Regions from separate parts of the Thioclava sp. L04-15 genome, predicted to be linked through region 1. Evidence: riboswitches for the same ligand, from Rfam matches in the RefSeq annotation. Region 1 holds a riboswitch; the other holds the start of a gene.

Region 1 (3,428 bases):
GGCAAGGGAGCTCCGTACGCGCGACGATCGCCGCGAAGCCCTCATGCCCGATCGGCGGGGCGTGATCGGGCTTCGATCCCGTGGCATGGACCGGTCCGACGCCGAGATAGTCCACGCCCGCAGGCACGGCGGAGATTTGCGCCTCGGCCTCGATCGAGAGACCAAGGATCATCTCCGGCCCGATCCGGCTGCGGATCGCCGCCGGATCGCCGTCGCTCTGGCCGATATGGAGCCCCGGCGCACCGACGGAGATCGCAATCTCCACCCGATCATTGACGATGAGCGGCACCTCATGAGGCGCAAGCGCTGCGATCAGCGCCCGGGCGAGCGCCGCGAACTCCGTATCCGGCAGGGTCTTGTCGCGCAGCTGCACCCAGCCCGCACCGCCCTGGGCCGCGGCGAGGGCCTGAGCGATCACCGGCTGCGGCGCGACCGGATCGGTGACGAAACAAAGCGGCGGGATCATGCGAGTTCGATCCTCGCACCGGCGTTCAGAGCTGCCGGATCAATTGCATGGAGCGCATCCAGGAAAGCCGGCTGGAAGGTTCCGGGGCCCTCGCTCGCGGCCCCCGCGCGTTCCCCCGCAAGGCCGTAATAGGCCAGCGCCGCGACCGTCGCCTCGAAGGGCGACTGACCTGCGGCAAACGCGGCCACCACCCCGGTCAGCGAACACCCCAGGGCCGTCACGCGCGGCATCATCGCATCGCCATTCGCGATCCGCACCGCACGCGTGCCATCGGTCACGAAATCGACCGCACCCGTCACCGCGACCACCGCGCCGCCATGCCGGGCGAGCGCGCGCGCGGCGTTCTCTGCGGTCTCGACGCTTTCGCCCGCATCCACCCCTTTGCCTGCCGAGACCGCCCCCGCGAGCGCGAGGATCTCTGACGCATTCCCACGGATCACCGTGGGGCGGAGCGCCAGGAGCCGCGCGCCTAGCGCGCGCCGATACCCCGTCGCGCCGACCGCGACCGGGTCAAGCACCCAAGGCACATCCTTTTCGCCCGCGACCGTTGCCGCCGCCTCCATCGCCTCGGCCCAGGGCGGCGAGACCGTCCCGATATTGACACTCAGCGCCTGCGCGATGCCCGCGAACTCGGCCGCCTCCTCGCGGGCATGGATCATCGCGGGCGAAGCCCCCGCCGCGAGCAGAACATTCGCCATCACGTTCATCGCGACGTAATTGGTGATGTTGTGAACGAGCGGCGCGGTCTGTCGCATCATCGCGAGATATTGGCCGGGATCTTCCATCGCACTCTCCTTGAGCATTTGGCGTCAGGAAGGGTGCGAGAGGGAAGGCGGGAACGCGCCGGACCGTCTCGTGCGCCTCCCTCCGCCGGCATTATCCGGTTCAGGTTCTAAGGGTTCGTCTCAGCCCGGTTGCCCGAGCGCCCCTGTCGCTTCGCGCTCAGAGGTGACATTCTCGCGCGCGCCCGTCAAGCGGGTGTGCCGGGTCAGGCGTCGCGCGGCGCCGAAAAAGTGGCTGGAATGGTCATGAAAGGCGCTTCCGCCTCCCGAAAACTTGCGGGCCAGCCGATCCCCCGTTCGCAGTCGCACAGGCGAGGTCTCGCAGGTTCAACCGATCCGGCGCAGCAGATAGATATCCATCACCCAGCCGTTTTCCGCCCGCAGGGTCTCCCGGACCTTTACGATCTCCGCAGCGACATCGGACAGAACTCCGGCGACAAGGCGCTCTTGCGGCATCGCCACGCACCCACCCCACCAAATCCGGAATCCCTCGGGATCGAGCGACCGGAACGAGCACTCTCCATCGAGCATCACGACGATGGTTTCCGCATCACCCGGCCAACCGTGGTCGCGCAGCTGCCGCCCCGTCGTGATCATGACCGGCGCACCCACCTCGTTGAGCGGAATGGCATGGGCTGCGCAAAGCGCCTGTATCGCGGTGATGCCGGGAATGACGCGCGGTCTCAGCGGAATGCGACGCCCCAATATCCCGGCGATACGCAGGCTGCTGTCGTAGAGCATCGGATCGCCCCAGACCAGCAGGGCGACCCTGCCGGGGGTTCCGGGGTCGAGCGTGTCGACGATCACCGTCTCCCAGGCCTCGGCAATCGCGCCATGCCAATCCGCGACGGTCGCGCCATAGCTGGTCGTAACCACGTCGCGCACCGGCAGGTCGAACTCGACCACGCGCGTTTCGGGATTTTTCAGATGCGTCGCGAGCAATGTCCGGCGCAGTTCGGCCAGTTCGGTTTTCTCGGGGCCTTTGACCGGGATCATGATGAGGTCCGCAGCGTTCATCGCCTCGATCGCCTGCAAGGTGACGTGATCAGGGTTTCCGGTGCCGATACCGATCAGGGCAAGTTCGATCATGCGTCTCTCCAGGGGAAAGGGGGCCATTGGCGGCCCCCTTTCGTCGTCGTTCAGCGGACGTCGCTCAGGCGTAGAGGCGCGGCGTGACGAAGCCGCTGCCGCGCAGGGCGGACGCACGCTTCGCAAGCGCCAGCACCGCCAGATCGACAAGCGGCTCGAGAAGGATCACCGACATATAGGCCGCCCCGAAGGTCAGCACCTGCCCCACCTCGGCAAACCCCTGACCGTAGAGCGCCCAGAACGCGACCCATGCCACGATCCCGCCCTGATAGGCCGTCGAAAGCGCCAGAGCCTGACCGTATTTCAGGTCGACGTAAGCCGTGCCCGGCGCGATCAGACGCTTGGCAAGAAGTTGCAGCCCGAAGAGCGGCACGAGAAGCGTCGTCACGTTCATCCCGTATTGCGGCAGGTCGAAGGGCGCGAAGAACAGGCCCTGAATGAGAAGCCCCAGCGCCAGCCCGATCGCCGCAGGCGCGGCACCAAGCAGTAGAAACAGCGTCGAACCGAGGATCAAATGCACCTCGGAAACGCCAACCGCATGATGCGGCAATATCTGGAAGAAGGTGAAGACCGCGCCGGTGGCGATGGCGGCGCGGGCGATCAGTGAAACGGGGCCCTGTTCGCGTACGGCCTGCGCGGCGATCTTGAGGGTATAAAGACCGGCGGTGGCCGCCGTGGCATAGCTCAGGACGATCTTGGCACCGGTGACGATGCCGGGTTCGATATGCATATCGCGTTCTCCTTGCCGTCACACCCGACGGCGGTTGATGTGGCTGCTGGCCGGTTTCCTGGCTCGCGGGTCGAAGCGCCACTCCACCTTCCCGGGGGCAATCCCCAGTGGTCTTGTCGGAGCGCGCTCACCGCATACAGTCGCGGGGGCGGCCGGGGCTTCGGGTGCCGCAATTTGGTCCACCCTTCCCCGTTCCCGATTGAGCCCTGCGCTTTGCGCATCTGCGGGCACCAAACAGGGTTTCAGGTAAACGCGACCCGCCGGGCCGCGTCAAGTTTCGATCACTCTTCATGCGCGCTTTTCGCGCCTCCATCAGGGGCAAGCGGGCCGTAAAGGATCAGCGCGGGCTGGTCGGATCGGC
Region 2 (3,428 bases), on a different contig from region 1:
GGCCAGCGCCAGCGGCAGGGCGATGATGAGCGTGACGAGGGTGGAGGCGAGCGCGATCACAAGTGAGGTCAGCGTCGCGGGCCAGATCATCGCGGGCAGCTCGGGCAGGGCGGGCAGACCACGCGCGAAGACCGCGCCGATCGGGGCGAGCAGGAAGGCGGCGGCGAGCACGATCGCGAGCGCGTCGAGGGAGGTGCGCCCCGCACCACCTGCGAGTTGCGGGATGGGTCGCGTTGTGCGGTCATGGCCCGCGCCGAAGCTCGCGGGCATCGTTACGCGCGCCGCGATCAGCAGCGCCGTGACCGAGATCGCGACCTGCACCAGCGCGAGGCTCGCGGCGCGGCCCATGTCGAAATCGAAGCGGAAGGCCTGATAGATCGCAAGTTCCACCGTGGTGGCGCGCGGGCCGCCGCCAAGGGTCAGTGCCACCGCGAAAGAGGTCAGGCAGACGAGGAAGATCGCGAGGAACGCGCCGGGCAGGACAGAGCGCAACATCGGGCGTTCGAGATGGCGGGTGACCTCGGACGGGCCGAAGCCAAGCGTCGCGGCAAGGCGGAAGCGCTCGGCAGGGATCGCCTGCCAGCCATGTAGGATCATCCGCGTCGCCAGCGGCAGGTTGAAGAAGACATGGGCGATGATCACCCCCTGCGCCCCGTAGATCGTGATCGGCTCGATCCCCAGAGGCGCAAGCATGGCGTTGACCAGCCCGCGCCGCCCGAAAACCGCGATCAGGCCGAAGACGGCGACGATCACCGGCAGGATGAAGGGTGCGCCAAGCAGCGAGATCAGCGCCCCGCGCCCGGGAAAGCGGCGGCGGTGAAGCGCGCGCGCGACCGGGATCGCGAGCACGCAGGAGATCAGCGCCGAAAGCGCCGCCTGCCAGAGCGTGAAGCGGATCGCGGCGAGATCGGTTGCGCGCAGCCCGGTCAGCCCGCCTGCTCGGATCGCCACCGCCGCCAGCGTGCCCAGAACGAGCGCGACCAGAGCCGCGCTCGCCAGGGCCGCAGGCGTTATTTCGCGAAGGCGCGCTGCCATTCTTCCAGCGCCGGTCCGCGCAGTTTCTCAGCCTCGTCCTCGTCCAGATAGAGCGTCTTGTCGGGCATCGGCAGGGTCTGGAAGACCTCGGGCAGCTGGTCATGCGGCAGCTTCGCCGGGAAGGACCAGTTGGCCGTCGCGATCATGCCCTGAAAATCGGGGCTCAGCACGTAATCGAGGAATTTCTGCGCCAGCTCCGGGTGCTTCGAGGTCTTGAGCTGCGCGACCAGTTCGGGGGAGAAGTAATGCCCCTCGGGGAAGATCGCCGCGACCTTGCTGTCATCTTCTTCCGCCATGATGTGATAGGCGGGCGAGGTGACGTAGCTCATAACCATGTCCGCTTCGCCATCGGTGAACATCCCGTAGGCTTCGGACCAGCCCGGCGTCACGGTCAGCACCTTGGGGGCCATCTTTTCCCAGGCAGCCTCGGCCTGGTCGCCGTAGATATCCTTCACCCAGAGCAGCAGCGACAGGCCCGCGATCGAGCTGCGCGGATCCTCGATGACGATCTTGTAGGCGTCTTTCGGAGCGTCTAGCAGTTCCTCGAAGCTTTTGGGCGGGTTTTGCAGCTTCGTCTTGTCATAGATGAAAGCGAGCTCGGACCAGTCGAAGGGCAGGAAGATCGGATCGTCCCATTTGACCGGCATGGCCAGATCGGAAGTATCCTCGTTATGCGGTGCAAAGAGGCCGGTGGCGCGCGCCTTGGCGGTCACGTCGGTATTGAGACCAATCGCGATATCGGCCGAGGTCTTGTCGCCTTCGAGCAGGATGCGCGGCAGCACATCGCCTGCCACGAATTTCAGATCGCAGTCGCAGATCGCCTCGAACCCCTTCTCGATCGCGGGGCCGGGGCCCCATTCGCTCGTGAAGTAGTCGGGCGCGTAGACGGTGAGCACGGGCTTGTCCTCGGCCGCCGCCATCGTGGCGATCAGGCTCAGGGCTCCCGCAAGCATCAGGTGGGTTTTCATGCCTCACTCCTTGGGCTTGCCGGGCGGAGTGGGGCCGGGGGATCCGGCTACCTTCCCTCCGCCGGTCTTAACCGGTTCAGGTTCAACGGGTTCGCGAAGATCGCATCTCAGCCAGCCTTGCGCCGGCACCCCGAGGTGAGGCGCAAACTAAGGGCAGGCGCAGGGCGGTGCAAGTATGAAGGCGAGGGCGCCGGGGCAGGTCATGGTGCGATAGAGTGGTGAGAGGGCATGCGCCAAGCGCTCCCCGGCGGTGCCCCGTGGCGCGCCTTTCCTATGTTGCGCACCACCATCCGCGTTGCCTCGCCACGCCCCGGTTGCTAAAGCAGACGCCAAACATACCCGATCGAGGCCGCGCCCATGTCCTTCAACACATTTGGTCACCTGTTTCGCGTCACCACCTGGGGCGAAAGCCACGGGCCCGCTCTGGGCGCGACGGTGGATGGTTGCCCTCCGGGGATCGAGATCGACGAGGGGTTCATCCAGCAATTCCTCGACCGCCGCCGTCCGGGCCAGTCGAAGGAGACGACCCAGCGCAAGGAGCCCGATGCGGTGCGCATCCTCTCGGGCGTGTTCGAGGGCAAGACGACAGGCACCACGATCCAGCTGATGATCGAGAATACCGACCAGCGGTCTAAGGATTACGGCGAGATCGCGCGGCAGTTCCGCCCCGGTCATGCAGACATCACCTACCACCAGAAATACGGTGTGCGCGATTATCGCGGCGGCGGGCGCTCGAGCGCCCGCGAGACGGCGGCCCGTGTTGCCGCTGGCGGTGTGGCGCAGGCGGTGCTGCGCCAGCTGGTCCCTGATCTGAAGATCTACGGCTACATGGTCCAGATGGGTGCGAAGCATATAAACCGCGCGCGCTTCGACCGCAGCCAGATCCTGCAAAACCCCTTCTTCATTCCCGATGCCGAGGCGGTCGACGAATGGGCCGATTACCTCGCCGCGATCCGCAAGGGGCAGAACTCGGTGGGCGCCGCGATCGAGGTTGTGGCGGAAGGCTGCCCGGCGGGTCTCGGCGCGCCGATCTATGCGAAGATGGATACCGAACTCGCCGCGGCGATGATGTCGATCAACGCGGTGAAAGGTGTCGAGATCGGCGAGGGGATGGCGGCAGCGGCGCTGACCGGCGTCGACAATGCCGACGAGATGGTGATGGGGCCGAACGGGGTGGAATATCTGTCGAACCACGCCGGCGGCATCCTCGGAGGGATCACGACCGGCCAGCCGATCCTCGTGCGCTTCGCGGTCAAGCCGACCTCGTCGATCCTGACGCCCCGCCGCTCGGTCAATGTCGCGGGCGAAGAGGTGGAAGTGATCACCAAGGGCCGCCACGACCCTTGTGTCGGTATCCGCGCGGTGCCGGTGGCCGAGGCGATGATGGCCTGCGTGATCCTCGATCAGTTCTTGATGGACCGCGCT

Evidence for each region. A riboswitch is a leader RNA that binds a small molecule or an ion and turns the genes downstream of it on or off. The one in region 1 is predicted to bind thiamine pyrophosphate.
Region 2: it holds a riboswitch for thiamine pyrophosphate, as region 1 does, so the genes downstream of both, thiB (thiamine ABC transporter substrate binding subunit) here and thiM (hydroxyethylthiazole kinase) in region 1, are expected to answer to the same signal.

Annotation. Positions count from the first base shown of each region.
Region 1 is NZ_MPZW01000003.1:349,073-352,500, forward strand. Features, by position in the region: gene thiE (thiamine phosphate synthase) at 1-466, opposite strand, end outside; gene thiM (hydroxyethylthiazole kinase) at 463-1,251, opposite strand; TPP riboswitch at 1,312-1,406, opposite strand; gene cobF (precorrin-6A synthase (deacetylating)) at 1,576-2,337, opposite strand; gene BMI90_RS10055 (energy-coupling factor ABC transporter permease) at 2,402-3,067, opposite strand; cobalamin riboswitch at 3,098-3,317, opposite strand; gene cobA (uroporphyrinogen-III C-methyltransferase) at 3,349-3,428, opposite strand, start outside.
Region 2 is NZ_MPZW01000001.1:110,398-113,825, reverse strand. Features, by position in the region: gene BMI90_RS00580 (thiamine/thiamine pyrophosphate ABC transporter permease ThiP) at 1-1,035, opposite strand, end outside; gene thiB (thiamine ABC transporter substrate binding subunit) at 1,011-2,003, opposite strand; TPP riboswitch at 2,040-2,146, opposite strand; gene aroC (chorismate synthase) at 2,361-3,428, shown strand, end outside.